2 linked regions of the Acuticoccus sediminis genome follow. The protein of the gene in region 1 interacts with the protein of each later gene in a pairwise test. Links are inferred from orthologs where the notes say so. Each region holds a gene or a part of one and is shown in the gene's direction. Other genes may lie near its edges. The genes, in order: DLJ53_RS28250 and acuR.

Evidence for each region.
Region 2: the proteins of DLJ53_RS28250 (region 1) and acuR interact in binary tests that used the Escherichia coli proteins (3 or more experiments, as listed by UniProt). The link is inferred for Acuticoccus sediminis from one-to-one orthologs.

Annotation. Positions count from the first base shown.
Region 1 is NZ_QHHQ01000008.1:149,451-156,013, reverse strand. Bases 1-2,807 are described here. They hold DLJ53_RS28250 (3-deoxy-manno-octulosonate cytidylyltransferase), read left to right. Parts: upstream 1-916; coding sequence 917-1,699; downstream 1,700-2,807. Other genes in these bases: DLJ53_RS28245 (hypothetical protein), read left to right, coding at 1,817-2,807; kdsA (3-deoxy-8-phosphooctulonate synthase), read right to left, coding at 1-789. In the rest of the region: more of DLJ53_RS28245, read left to right, coding at 2,808-3,304; DLJ53_RS28240 (hypothetical protein), read left to right, coding at 3,301-3,789; DLJ53_RS28235 (hypothetical protein), read left to right, coding at 3,835-4,959; DLJ53_RS28230 (hypothetical protein), read left to right, coding at 4,959-5,498; DLJ53_RS34885 (OmpA family protein), read left to right, coding at 5,704-6,563. UniProt on the Escherichia coli protein: Activates KDO (a required 8-carbon sugar) for incorporation into bacterial lipopolysaccharide in Gram-negative bacteria.
Region 2 is NZ_QHHQ01000001.1:426,058-432,758, reverse strand. What follows is about bases 2,109-5,053. They hold acuR (acrylate utilization transcriptional regulator AcuR), read left to right. Parts: upstream 2,109-3,213; coding sequence 3,214-3,894; downstream 3,895-5,053. Other genes in these bases: DLJ53_RS01755 (adenylate/guanylate cyclase domain-containing protein), read left to right, coding at 4,589-5,053; DLJ53_RS01760 (SRPBCC family protein), read right to left, coding at 3,964-4,413; DLJ53_RS01770 (peroxidase-related enzyme), read left to right, coding at 2,444-3,022; acuI (acrylyl-CoA reductase (NADPH)), read left to right, coding at 2,109-2,321. Also shown: DLJ53_RS01785 (GFA family protein), read right to left, coding at 1-66; DLJ53_RS01780 (sialic acid TRAP transporter substrate-binding protein SiaP), read right to left, coding at 77-1,048; more of acuI, read left to right, coding at 1,329-2,108; more of DLJ53_RS01755, read left to right, coding at 5,054-5,647; DLJ53_RS01750 (DUF899 domain-containing protein), read right to left, coding at 5,676-6,449; DLJ53_RS01745 (hypothetical protein), read right to left, coding at 6,499-6,701. UniProt on the Escherichia coli protein: Involved in response to both electrophiles and reactive chlorine species (RCS). Represses the transcription of the nemRA-gloA operon by binding to the NemR box.

The DNA of each region.
Region 1 (6,563 bases):
GGTCAGGGGAAGCATGTTCGGGCCGTCGGACGGGGCGTTGTCCGGGTCCTGGTGGGTCTCGACGAAGACCGCCGCGACGCCGACCGCGACGGCCGCCCGCGCCAGCGTCGGCACGAAGCGCCGCTCCCCGCCGGACGAGCCGCCCTGCCCCCCCGGCTGCTGCACCGAATGCGTCGCGTCGAACACCACCGGCGCCCCGGTCTCCGCCATGATCGGCAGCGAGCGCATGTCCGAGACCAGCGTGTTGTAGCCGAAGGAAACGCCGCGCTCGGTGAGGAGCACGTTCGGGTTGCCGCTCTCGGTCACCTTGCGCACGACGTTCGTCATGTCCCAAGGCGCCAGGAACTGGCCCTTCTTCACGTTGACGACGCGTCCGGTCCCGGCCGCGGCCACCAGAAGGTCCGTCTGGCGGCAGAGGAAGGCTGGGATCTGCAAAATGTCGCATGTCTCGGCCACCACGGCGCACTGCTCGGCCGTGTGGACGTCGGTCAGCACCGGGGCGCCGAACTCGCGCTTCAGGTCGGCGAAGACCGGGAGCGAGTTGTCGAGGCCCATGCCGCGCACGCCCTTCAGCGACGTGCGGTTCGCCTTGTCGAAGCTCGACTTGTAGACGAGGCCGATGCCGAGCTTGCCGGTGATCTCCACCAGCGCGCCGCACATGTCGAAGGCGTGCTGGCGGCTCTCCATCTGGCAGGGACCGGCGATCAGGGTCAGCGGCGCGTCGTTGGCGAACGTGACGCCGCCGACGTCGACCCGGCTGGAGGGTTGAACGGTCGTCGGTTGGTCCATCATCGCCTCGCTGGGTTGGGATTGCGGCGTCTCAATGCCCCTCTTGGGCGGCGCCGACAAGATCCACGCGGTTGCAGCCGTTCCGGTCAGCTTGTATGGCCGAGCCTCGCCTCTGAGGGAGTCACAATTGGGTACCGTCATTATCATCCCGGCGCGGTTTCCGTCCCAGCGGTTCCCCGGGAAGCCGTTGCAACCGCTTCGCGGCGCCACCGGGGTCGCCAAGACCCTCCTGCAACGCACCCACGACGTGGCCCTGCGCGTTCCCGGGATCGACGCCGTCTATATCGCCACCGACGACGAGCGCATCGCCGAACACGCGGACACCTTCGGCGCCAAGGTGCTGATGACGTCCGACCAGTGCCGCAACGGCACCGAGCGGTGCGAGGACTCCCTAGACAAGCTGCCGTCCGAGCCGGACCTCGTCGTCAACCTCCAGGGCGACGCCCCGCTGACGCCGGCGCACTTCGTGACCGAGCTGATCGACGGGATCGGCGACGCCGCGGTCGCGACGCCTGCCCTCCTGTGCGACGACGAGACGCTCTCGCGCTTTCGCCAGGACCGTGCCGCCGGCCGCGTCGGCGGCACCACGGCGGTCATGACCCGCGCCGGCCGCGCGCTGTACTTCTCCAAGGAAGTGATCCCCTACGTCGCCGACGACAAGCCGGCCCCGCCGGTCTACCATCACGTCGGCCTCTACGCGTACCGCCCGGCGGCACTGCGCCAGTACGTCGGCTTCGAGCCGGGCCCGCTGGAGACGCACGAGGGGCTCGAGCAGCTCCGCTTCCTCGAGAACGGCATCGACGTTCAGTGCGTCACGGTCGAGTCGCGGCAGAGCATGTTCTGGGAGGTGAACAACCCCGAGGACGTGCCGCGGGTCGAGGCGGCGCTCGCCAAGCTGGGCATCGAGTAGGCGGAACGACGCCGTCCGCTCACCGGCGGACGGCCGCATGAGGGACGCACCGGGGCCGGAGCGTTGCCCAATGGCCTGCGCGCGGCCATTGTGACGGCGATGCAATCGGTGACGCGCATGCTGAAGCCACGCTACTGGTCAGACACGGCGCAGAACGAGTTCGCCGCGCTGTTCGAGGACGCCGATCATGCCCCGGTGTTCATCGAGAAGGTCGCGGATGCACTGATCCGCGGCTGGCCGCCGAACCGCGACAAGCCGGTCTGGGCGCTCGCCCTCGTCGTCGAGGCGCTCGGCCGCACGACACAGCGCCGCCCCAGCGGTCTCGAGATCCTGGCGATGCGGCCGAGCGACGTGCTCTCCAGCCTGCTCGAGGCGGCCGAGCGCGGGCTGCCCGGCATCGCCTCCGCCGCCAGCCACACCGCCGTGCGCCTCCATGTGAACGAGGCCAGCATCGTCCTCAGCCGGACGCGGCTCGGCCTCCTGCGCAAGATCGCGGAGTTCCTGATCGCCGCGGACGGCTACGCGAGGGCGGCCGAGGTCGTCGCCACCTTCGAGACGCTGGCCCGCGGCCCCTCGCAGGAAACGCTGAAGGAGGGGGTCCGCAGCCTCGCCCGCCGTCTCTACGAGTACCGCAAGACCCACTTCGCCGAGGGGCACGCTGCGTCGAGCTTCGACTACGTGCGCCGCAAGCTGGGCCAGGCGACCCCGACCGACGCGGACATCCTCGCCCTCTGGACGGACGCGGACAATTCGCACTTCGGCACCTACCGGACCGCCTTCGCGGCCGCGCTCGCCTTCCTGAAGTCGCGCCGCGAGGTGGAGGAGCGCGCCGCGGTCACCGGCGCCGGCTCCGTCGACGAGCCCGGCAACGACCGCGGCATCGTGCCGGACGACGACGGCGGCGGCCCGCCCTCGCCGCTCGCCCTGCTCTACACCGCCGACATCGATCCCGGCTCGATGCTGATGGCGCTGAAGTCGACGCCGCTCAACGTCTACACCAGGGCCGAGGTGGACTTCGCGGACCTCCTCGAGAGCGTGTGGCCGGATGCCCGGCTCAACGTTCGCTCGGTCCTGCGGCTCCTGGCGTTCCACCCGATCCAGTCTGGCCTTTCCAACACCCTTCGTACCGGCCGGGCGAAGGTGCCCGTCGAAGAGAGGGTGACCTGCGTGGAAGCGGCGACGTACCGAGAGGTCCTGGAGCGCATCGACGCGCTGCAGGACAAGACCGCCGGCTGGCTCGCGGCCCACTACGCGCTGACCGCCGGCACTCCGCAGCGCGAGGACCGCTCGGCGATCGCGCGCACCGGGGCGATGCTCCTGTCGCGGTCGCGATCGAAGTCGTTCGCGCGCCCTCCGGCGGAGCTTGCCGCCCACTTCTCGCGCATCGCGCCCAGTCTGGTCGCGCTCGCCGAGATGACGGCGGACGTGCGCGGCGTGGTCGCCGCCTTCGACGGCCCTGAGGGCGGGCGGCTCCAGTCCACCTTCGCGGACGACCGCGAGGTCTTCGCCGCCGAGTTTGCCAGGCGCTACCTCGGCCGCGGCGGGCCGGACAGCGACGCCCTACACGACGACGCAGCAGACGACCCGGAGGGAGGCGTTCAATGACCCGCGACTACATCGACCGCCTCGCCGCCGCGACCCTCGTCGCCGAGGCGGACGAGGCCGGGCCCGGCAACGCCCTCCCCGTCTCCTCCATCGTCTCCGGCGCCTTGGCCGCGGACGGGACCGGGCCGAGCGTCATTCCCATCGGGGCGCTGCCGCTCTACCGCGCGCTGCGGGCGAGCCAGGCGGTCGTCGCCTCCCCGATGGCGCGCGCGGCGGCCACGGGGGTCGACCAGGAGCGGACGGTCGGCGGCGTCACCCTGCGCACCGTCCACGAGGAGGACGTCACCTGGCTGGTGATCGAGCTCGGCGACACCGAGGTCCCCGTCACGCTTGAGCTCGTCGGCCCGGAGGGAAACGTGGTGCGACTGCCGCTCGACCCGCCGATCGACGGCGTCCAGCAGGTCGGCTTCTCCCGATCCACCTTCGCGGGCCGCGAGGCGATCGCGCTCCTGGAGAATCCGTCGACCGCGATCTTCCTGCTGTAGCGGGACGCGCTGGACGGGCGGGCGGAGCGGCCCCATACCGGGCCGGTGCAAACGCCTCACGCTCCCGAACCGCCCCGGCTGGCGATCCTGGTCCCGACCACGGGGGGATGCGCGCGCGTCGCCTCGCTGGAGCGGCGCCCGCGCCTCGCCCGCTCGATGGCGACGCACGTCGACGACTTCCGTCCGCTCCCCATCGCGGAGGGCTACCACCGTCTCGTCGAGGGCCCCCTTGCCACGCACGACGAGGCGCCGACGCCCTGGCACCTCGCCCTCACCGAGCGCATCGACACCGGACGGAGCTGGGAGCTTCCGGTGGTCCTCGCCCACCGCGCCGTCGCCCGTGGCGCCCGGCTCAGCGACGTGACCGAGGCCGACACGGTGATCTGGGCGACGGGCGCGGTGGACGCAGCGCTCGCGCCCGCCGGCGAGGCGCGCTACCTCGCCGAGAAGCTCGCCCACAGCGCGCCGTCCCTCGACGTGGCGGGGCCGCGCGCGCACTTTCTCGTCGCCGTCGATGCGCCGGACGGCGCGCTGGTCGCGGAAGCCGCCCGCCGGATCGGCGGCACGGCCCACACCTTCTCGACGTTCGAGGACATCGAGCGCATGCTCGACGCGGTCATCGGGTCACGCACGCCCGCGCCCGCGAATCCCCCCGCCGGCAAGGGCGAGGTCCGCACCGCGAAGCCCGCCGCGATCCTGATTCGCGCGGCGGTGCTGGCGGCGCTCGCTGCCGCGATCGCGTTTGGCGTGTCCATTCTGGGTGAGGAGACCGGCACAGGGGAGCGCCTCGCGGCGATGATCAGGATGGAACAGCTCACCGCGCCCACCCGGGAGGCGTGTATCGACGCGGTCCTCTCCGGCGGAGCGCTGACGGCGAGGCGCCTGCCGCTGGACGAACCGGTGCTGGAGATCCCCGCCACGCCGGCGACCTGCGCGCTGCGGTTCGTGACCCTCGGCGCCACCCCGGTCACGGTGCGCTTCGACGACCGCCTCCAGGACACGCTGATCGCAGCGGACGCCCCGGTCGGGCGTGCGATCACGGTGGTCAACGGTTCGCACTACACGCTGGTTTTCCGCGCCTCGCCGGCGGGCCGGACCACCGGGCTGACGCTCGGCGCGGGCGGCCGGGAGGAGCGCAGGACGCTCGCCTTCGGCGCGGAGGACCGGTGATGCGCGCCCTCGCCGTCTCCCTCGCGCTGCTGCTGGCCGCCGGACCGGCTGGCGCGCAGCAGGACGCGATCAACTCGGCCATCGGCGAGGCGGCCGGGCCGTCGGGCGAGGCCAGGGAGGCCTATCCCGTCACCGACGAGGCTGTGAGCGCGCTGCGGATCATCCTCGGGCGTCCCCTGCCGGGCGAAACCTGCCGCGACGCCCTCTTCGACGCGCGCCCGCTGGTGCGCACCCGGTTCGAGGCTTCCGCCGGCGACGCCCTGGCGCTGGAGCTCGGCGGGCTCTGCCTGGTGGAGTTCCGCAACGACGCGCCGGACCGCACGCTGGAGCTGCGCGTCGGCGAGGACCTCGCGACGCTCGCCATCACCGCCGACCAACGTCTTTTCCGCGGCCTGACGCTGGTGCCGAACCAGACCACGACCGTCCCGCTCCGCCATCTGCCGGTGGGCCGGCTCGACGTCCCTGTCGACGTCTTCTGGTCCGGAACCGCATCACGCGCAGATGTCCAGACGTTCACGCTTTCGTTCGTCGACAGGTAGGGCGCCGCGCGCAAAACTCTCTGGGCTCTCCATCCCCTGTTCAGGAGGCCGGTCCGGCCGGTGAGAGGAGTTCCCGATGTTGACGACACGTATTTTACTTGCCGCTTTACTGACGACGACCCCCATCGTTGCGATGGCCCAGACGACGAATCCTGCGCCTGACACACCCGTCGCCGCGCAGGAGACCGTTCAGGACGCCGCCGCGATGCCCGAACAGGCCCCTGCCGCCGGCCCGCAGGCCGAGGCGCTTGCCGCGCCCCCGGTGGCCGAACAGCAGACGCAGGCCGCCCGTGAGCAAGCCGTGGCGCCGATCGAGCAGACACCGCCAGCCGCCGAGCCGGCGGCGATGCCGGTCGAACAGGCGGAGGCGACGCCCGAGGCGGCTCCGGCGGCGGCTCCGGAGAGCACCGCGCCGTCCACCGAGGCTGAAAACGAAGCCGTGACCGAGACGGCGGATGGCTTCGACCCCGACGCCGGCAAGCCCGTCGACACCGACGTCGCCACGGCCGCAGCGCCCGATCCGGCCGACGCCGGGGATCAGGACGAGGACGTCGAGGTCGGGCGCGACGACGGCCCCGAGGGCATCGTCGAGGCGGATGGCGACGAGATCCCCGAGATGGCGATGGACGAGGTGGACATGGTGATCCACGAGATGCCGTCGATGTCGGCCGCCGAGATGGAATCGGTCCTGACGCCGGGGACCAGCGTCGACTACGGGCGCACGGAGTACCTGCGCAACATCTACCGCACGCCGACGATGATGCGTCCCGACATCGCCGAGGAGATGCACCACGATCCGCGCAGCCCGCGCGTCGCGCGCACGTTCATCCTCAACACCAACCACTCGCAGGTGATCCCGCTTCCGTTCGAGACCGGCGAATACGCGCTGACGCCCGAGGCGATGATCGAGCTCGACGTTCTCGCCGACGCCCTCGCCGCACCCGGCGTGGAGGGCGAGCGCTACCTCATCGGCGGTCACACCGACACCACCGGCGAGGCGGACTACAACCACTGGCTCTCCGAGAAGCGGGCCCACGCGGTGCGCGCCTTCCTCATCATGGAGCA
Region 2 (6,701 bases), on another replicon or contig:
CACGATGTAGCGCACCGCATCGCAAGCGCAGCCGCCGAGCCAGGGAAGGGGAGGCCACGCTGCCATGGCCTCCGACCTACTGGATCGCCTGCAGGCGGTCGTAGGTCTCCTGGTCCCAGGTCGCCATGTCGCCGTTGTGCATCTTCTTGGTGGCTTCGATGAATGGGCCGCGGTCCACCTCGTTGACCGTCACGCCCTGCTCCTCGAACCAGGCGGCGAGTTCCTTCTCCTTGTCGATGATCTGCTGGGTGGCGCATTCGGCCGTTTCCTGCAGGACCGTCGACAGCGCCTCCTTGTCGGCGTCGGACAGCTGGTTCCAGGTCGGACCGCCGAGGATGGTCAGGAGCGCGTCGGTGATGTGGGCGGTGAGGTTGATGTCCTTCTGGACCTCGTAGAACTTCTTCGCCTGGATGGTCGGGAGCGGGTTCTCCTGCGCGTCCACCGTGCCCTGCTGCAACGCCAGGTACACCTCGGCGAAAGCGATCGGCGTCGGGTTCGCGCCGACGGCCTTGGGGAACATCATGTAGAGCGGCGCGTTCGGCACGCGGATCTTGAGGCCCTTCATGTCCTCGGGCTTCAGGATCGGCTTGTTCGAGGTGACGTGCCGGTTGCCGTAGTAGGTGAGCGAGACGATGTGGTTGCCGGTCGCCTTCTCGTAGCCCTCGCTGAGCTCCTTGAAGAGGTCGGAGTGCCGGTAGGCGTCCCAGTGCGCGTAGTCGCGGAACATGAAGGGCGCGCCGCCGATGGCGATCGGCCCATAAGCGCGGCCTGCGAAGAGCTGGCCGGTGTAGATGATGTCGACGGTGCCGAGGCCGAGGCCCTCGTTGATGTCGACTTCCTTGCCCAGCGACGAGGCCGGGAAAACCTCGATCCCGTAGCGATTGTCGGTGGCGGCGAGGAGCTTGTCGGACGCTGCAACGGCGCAGGTGTGGTACGGCTCGCTCGACTCGTAGACGTGCGCAAACTTCAGCATCGTCTGAGCCGACGCGGCCACAGGCGCGAGCGCCAGCGCGGCGGCGGAGGCCGCCAGAATCGTACGGATGATCATGGAATCCGTTTCCCCCCTGATGATGGACGGTTAACACCGCTCTTTGTTCGCGAGCCTATGATGTTCGCGTCCGCCACTCAACAGGCTTTTGTTATGGCCGCGAGGGCCGCCTGAAAAAAATCAGAGGGATGGCAACGCGATTTCGGCCGGACGACGACGACCGGGGACGCCGTGTTGATTTAAATAGACGTTCGGTCTATTTCCCGTGGTGACGATGAACAGGACCCGCAGGGCGCGCCGCCACATCGCGAGGGCCGCTCCGCCAGGGGAGGAGACTGCAGTGTTCGACGCCATCCTCATCGACAAGGACGATTCCGGGCAGACCGTCTCGGTGACCAAGCTGGACGACGACCGGCTGCCCGAGGGCGACGTCACCGTCCGCGTCGCGTGCTCGACGCTCAACTACAAGGATGCGCTGGCGATCACCGGCAAGAGCCCGGTGGTGCGCAGCTTCCCCATGGTGCCGGGCATCGACTTTTCCGGCGTGGTGGAGGCGTCCTCCAGCGCGGACTGGAAGGCCGGCGACCGGGTTGTGCTCAATGGCTGGGGCGTCGGCGAGCGGCACTGGGGCGGTCTCGCCGGCAAGGCCCGCGTGAAGGGGGAGTGGCTGGTCCCGCTCGTCCCGGCCTTCTCCATGGAGGAGGCGATGGCGATCGGCACCGCCGGCTACACGGCGATGTTGTGCGTGATGGCGCTGGAGCGGAACGGCGTGACGCGGTCCGCCGGCCCGGTGCTGGTGACGGGTGCGGCCGGCGGCGTCGGCAGCGTCGCGGTGGCCCTCCTCGCCAAACTGGGGCACGAGGTCCACGCGGTGACAGGCCGCGCCGAGGAGGCGGACTACCTGACGGCGCTCGGCGCGTCCGAGATCCTGCCCAGGGCGGACTTCACCGAGCCGGGCCGCCCTCTCGGCAAGGAGCGCTGGGCGGGCGCGGTGGACGTCGTCGGCGGACAGGTGCTCGCCAACGTCTGCGCGCAGATGCGCTATCGCGGGACCGTGGCGGCGTGCGGCCTCGCCGGGGGCATGTCCCTCCCGGCCACCGTGGCGCCCTTCATCCTGCGCGGCGTGACCCTCGCGGGCGTCGACAGCGTCATGTGTCCGCGCGAGGATCGGATCGAGGCCTGGCGGCGCCTCGGGGAGGATCTCGACCCGAAGCTGCTCGCCGGGATTGTGCAGCGGCTCTCCCTCGCCGAGGCGATCCCCGCCGCGGACCGCCTGATCGCCGGCAAGGTGCGCGGCCGCATCGTCGTGCCGATCGACCCGTCCGTCGCCTGAACCGTCACGGCGTCGGCCCCGCGGCGTGCCGCGATGCGGCGCAGCCGCCGGGCCGGCGCTTCCGTCGCGCACCCCATCAGGACCGGACGCTGGAGCCGGTTCCCCTGCCGAAGAGTGGACACATGACCGCCGTCGATCTGCCGATCAGCCGCTTCCCCGTCCCGCCGCTCGCCGAGATGCCGGACGATATCCGCGCCCGCATCGAGGCGGTGCAGGAGAAGTCGGGCTTCATCCCGAACGTCTTCCTCGTCCTCGCCCACCGGCCGGACGAGTTCCGCGCCTTCTTCGCCTACCACGACGCGCTGATGGACAAGCCCGGCAACCTGACGAAGGCCGAGCGCGAGATGATCGTGGTCGCGACCTCCAACCTCAACCAGTGCCAGTACTGCGTGATCGCCCACGGCGCGATCCTGCGGATCCGGGCGAAGAACCCGCTGCTCGCCGATCAGGTGGCGGTGAACTACCGCAAGGCCGACATCACGCCGCGCCAGAAGGCGATGCTCGACTTCGCGGTGAAGGTCAGCCAGTCGGCCGAGACGGTGGGCGAGGCCGAGATCGAGGCGCTGAAGGCGCACGGGTTCGACGAGGACGACGTCTGGGACATCGCCGCGATCGCCGCCTTCTTCGCGCTGTCGAACCGAATGGCGAATGTCACCGGCATGCGCCCGAACGCCGAGTTCTACACCCTCGGCCGCGGCTGAGGATGCGCCATCGGCCCGCCGCCGTGCCGGGCTCCGACCTTCGTCCCGCGTCGCCGGGGCTTGAGGCGGCGGGATGCCGTTCTATTTCATGGCGTCGTTAACCTATTGACCCGTCGACGGGCCTGTCCGGTAACGTCGTGCCGGTGCGTCCCGGCGGGTCCGGCCGGGATGGCCGTGCAGGAGGTCCAGCGTTGAGCCAAGACTCCGTCGGCCCCGTCTTCGTGTCGCCGGACGACGCGCCCCGTCCGCGGCGCCGCGGGCGGCCGCCGCGCGACGCGGCCCGCCTGGTGGAGGCGCGCGAGAATCTCCTGCGCACCGGTGTCGCGATGCTCACCGAGCGGGGGTTCGGCGCCGTGGGGCTGGACGAGATCCTCGGCACGGTGGGCGTGCCGAAGGGCTCATTCTACCACTACTTCGGCTCCAAGGCGGACTTCGGCCTCGCGCTGATCGACTCGTACGCCGCCTATTTCGCCCGCAAGCTCGACCGCTGGTTCCTGGACGAGCGGCTCGCCCCGCTCGACCGGCTGCGCGCCTTCGTGGCGGACGCCCGGGCCGGCATGGAGCGCTTCGACTTTGCCAGGGGTTGCCTCGTCGGCAATCTCGGGCAGGAGATCGGCGCCCTGCCGGAGCCGTTCCGCGCCCGCCTGTCGGCGGTGTTCGAGGACTGGGAGATTCGCACCGCGCGCTGTCTCGAAGCCGCGAAGGCCGCCGGGGAGATCGCCCCGGACGTGGACTGCCGCCACCTCGCGCAGGTCTTCTGGATCGGCTGGGAGGGCGCCGTGCTCCGCGCCAAGCTGGAGCGCAGCGCGGCGGCGCTCGACCTCTACGCCGAAACCTTCTTCGTCCTGCTCTCGCGCCGGACGACCCGGTAAGGCCCCCGGCGCCTGCGGGGCCGCCACGGACGCAGGGTCCGCGCCGGGGCCGGATCCGGCGGCGGCGTCCTAGCCGGTGCGGCCTTCGAAGGGGTCGGGGCCAGGATCGCGTCCGCCGGCGGCGACGGCGAGGCGGCCGAGGTAGTGCGTCCAGCCCTCCTCGTGGCCGGCGCATTGGGCCTCGCTCGGCAGACCGGTATGGGTGAGGCGCAGCAGGGTGCCGTCCGGCTGCTCGATCAGGTCGATCTCGACGAGGCTCGACCCCGGCGGCACGGCATCGCTGCCGTCCCAGCCGAAGCTGTAGGCGAGGCGGTGCACCGGGACGACCTCGCGGAAGGCGCCGCGGGCGCACCGCGCCCCGGTGACGTTGACGATATAGGCGCCGTCCACACGGGGCTCGACGTCCGCCTCCGTCCCCATCCAGCTCAGGATCTTCTCCGGATCGGTGAGGAGGGCGAAGACGGCGGCGGGCGGCGCCGGGATGTGCTGCTCGCGGCGAACGACGAAGCCGTCCTGCATCGGGTTTCCTCCATGTTTTCGTGCCGGGTTCCCGTGCCGGTCGGGGCGCGGCGGCACGCGCCGGATCCGGCGGGTGGCCCGTTCCACGGCCAGACGGCGAAAATAGGTCCTTCCGCCGGGCCGTCCATGACCGGCGCGGATGACAGGGGTCGTGCCGTCGCGGCATGATCGCCGCATGGACCTGCCACCAACCGTCGCCTGGCTCGTGGACGAGGCGAGCGCCGTCAGCGGCCCCGACCGCTTCCTCGCCGATCTCGCCGCCCGGCTGACGGGGGACGGTGTACCGCTCGCACGCGGCGCGGTGGCGATCGCTGTGCCGCACCCGATCATCTCCCACCGCACCTTCCTCTGGCGGGGGGACACCGGCGCCGTGGTCGAGGCGTTCGGGTTCTCCGCCGGCCCGGGCTTTCAGGCGGCGCGCGACTGGCTCGCCGGGTCCGGCCCGGTCCACGAGGCCGTGCTGGGCCGGGCCCCCGGGGCCACTCTCCTCGGCTGGGCGGCGGCGCGGCCGCTCGACCCCGGCGAGACGCGCCGGGTGGACGAGGCGTCGCGGTTTGCCGCCGCCCCGCTCGCGGCCCTTGCCGCGCGGGCGGCGCTGACGGGCCTCCTCGAGGCCTACCTCGGGCGGCGCAGCGCCGCCCGTGTCGAGGCCGGGGCGCACGGCCGGGGCACCGGTGAGACGATCCGGGCGGCCCTGCTCTACGCCGACCTTCGCGACTTCACGGTCATGTCCGAGGCGACCGAGCCCGCGGTGATGATCGCCGCGCTCGACGCCTGGTTCGACCGTGTCGCCGGGGCGGTGCATGCCTTTGGCGGCGAGGTGCTGAAGTTCATCGGCGACGGGGTGCTGGCGATCTTCCCGGTCGTCGGCACTCCGGGCGAGGCGTGCGAGGCGGCGCTGCGCGCAGCGGCGGCCGCCCGCGCCGGCATGGCCCACCTCGACGCGGCACGGCGGGCCCAAGGCGCGCCGCCCCTGCGGTACGGCATGGCGCTCCACCTCGGCGAGGTGCTTTGGGGCAACGTCGGCGCGGCGAACCGGCTCGACTTCACCGCCATCGGACCCGCCGTGAACCTCGTCAGCCGGCTCGAGGGGCTCTGCCGCGTGCTGGGGCGGCCGGTGCTGGTCTCGGGCGCCGTCGCGGCCGAGATCGCAGCGCCGCTCGTCCCGCTCGGCGAGCACCCGCTTCGCGGTGTCGCCACCCCGTGCGCCGTGTTCGCCCTGCCCGACCGCTGACATCCGACGCGCGTCCGCCGGTGGCGTCTCAGCCGCCGTAGGCGTCGCGGTGGCGCAGCCAGCCGCCCGGCTCGTTGCGGCCGAGCGGGGCCCGGTCGAGCCACTGGTACACCGCCCACAGGCTGTCGACGCCGCGCGCGTACGTCGAATAGGTGTGGTAGACGTCCCCGTCCTCCAGGACGAAGGCGCTCGTGCCCGGCCGTTCGCGGGCGTAGGTTGCCGGATCGGTGCCGCTGATCTCGGCGTTGGTCGCCGGCACGGTCGGTGTCGTGCGCGTCGGTATCGACGGGGCAGACGCCACGACGGGCGGCTCGTCCCGGTAGTTGTAGCGGATGCCGTCCCGCTGCTCCTCCTCGGTGAACGTCACCTGGAAGTCGGTGTTGAAGGCGCTTCCGCCGGACGACGCCCACGGGAAGGTCCACCCCATCCGCCGCCTGAAGCCTTCCAGCTTCGCCAGCGGTGCGCTCGACACCGCCCAGAAGGCGACGTCGTGGTGCTGGAGGTGGACGACGATGCCGTTGAACCCGTCCGCGATCGCCGAGCAGGACGGGCAGCCCGCGGCGTAGTCCGGCCCGAACATGAAATGGTAGACGAGGAGCTGCGAGCGCCCGCCGAAGAGGTCGCGCAGCGAGAGACTGCCGTCCTCCGTCTCGAACCGGTAGTCCCTGTCGACCCGGACCCAGGGCAGGCTCCGGCGCTGGAGGGCGACCTGGTCGCTGCGACGCGTGAGGTCCTTCTCGGCGTCGAGCAGCGCGAGGCGTGCCGTCAGCCATTCTTCGCGTGTCCCCTTGGGGTGGTGCATGTCCATCGTGTGCTCCTTCAGGTGTCTCGGAATTCGGTTGCAGTGGCGGTCAGTCGCGTCGGGGGCCCGACCGGGCGGACGCGAGCCGCAGCCACGGCGCGAGGTGGACGGCGCTCATCGCGAGGTACATCGTCACCATGCCGCCGATGGGGGAGGCGCTCTGGCCCGGACCGCAGAGGGCGCCGGGCGCGTCGAATGCCGCCGTCAGCAGCGCGAGCGCGGCGAAGGCGGGCGCGGCGACGAGGCCGAGCC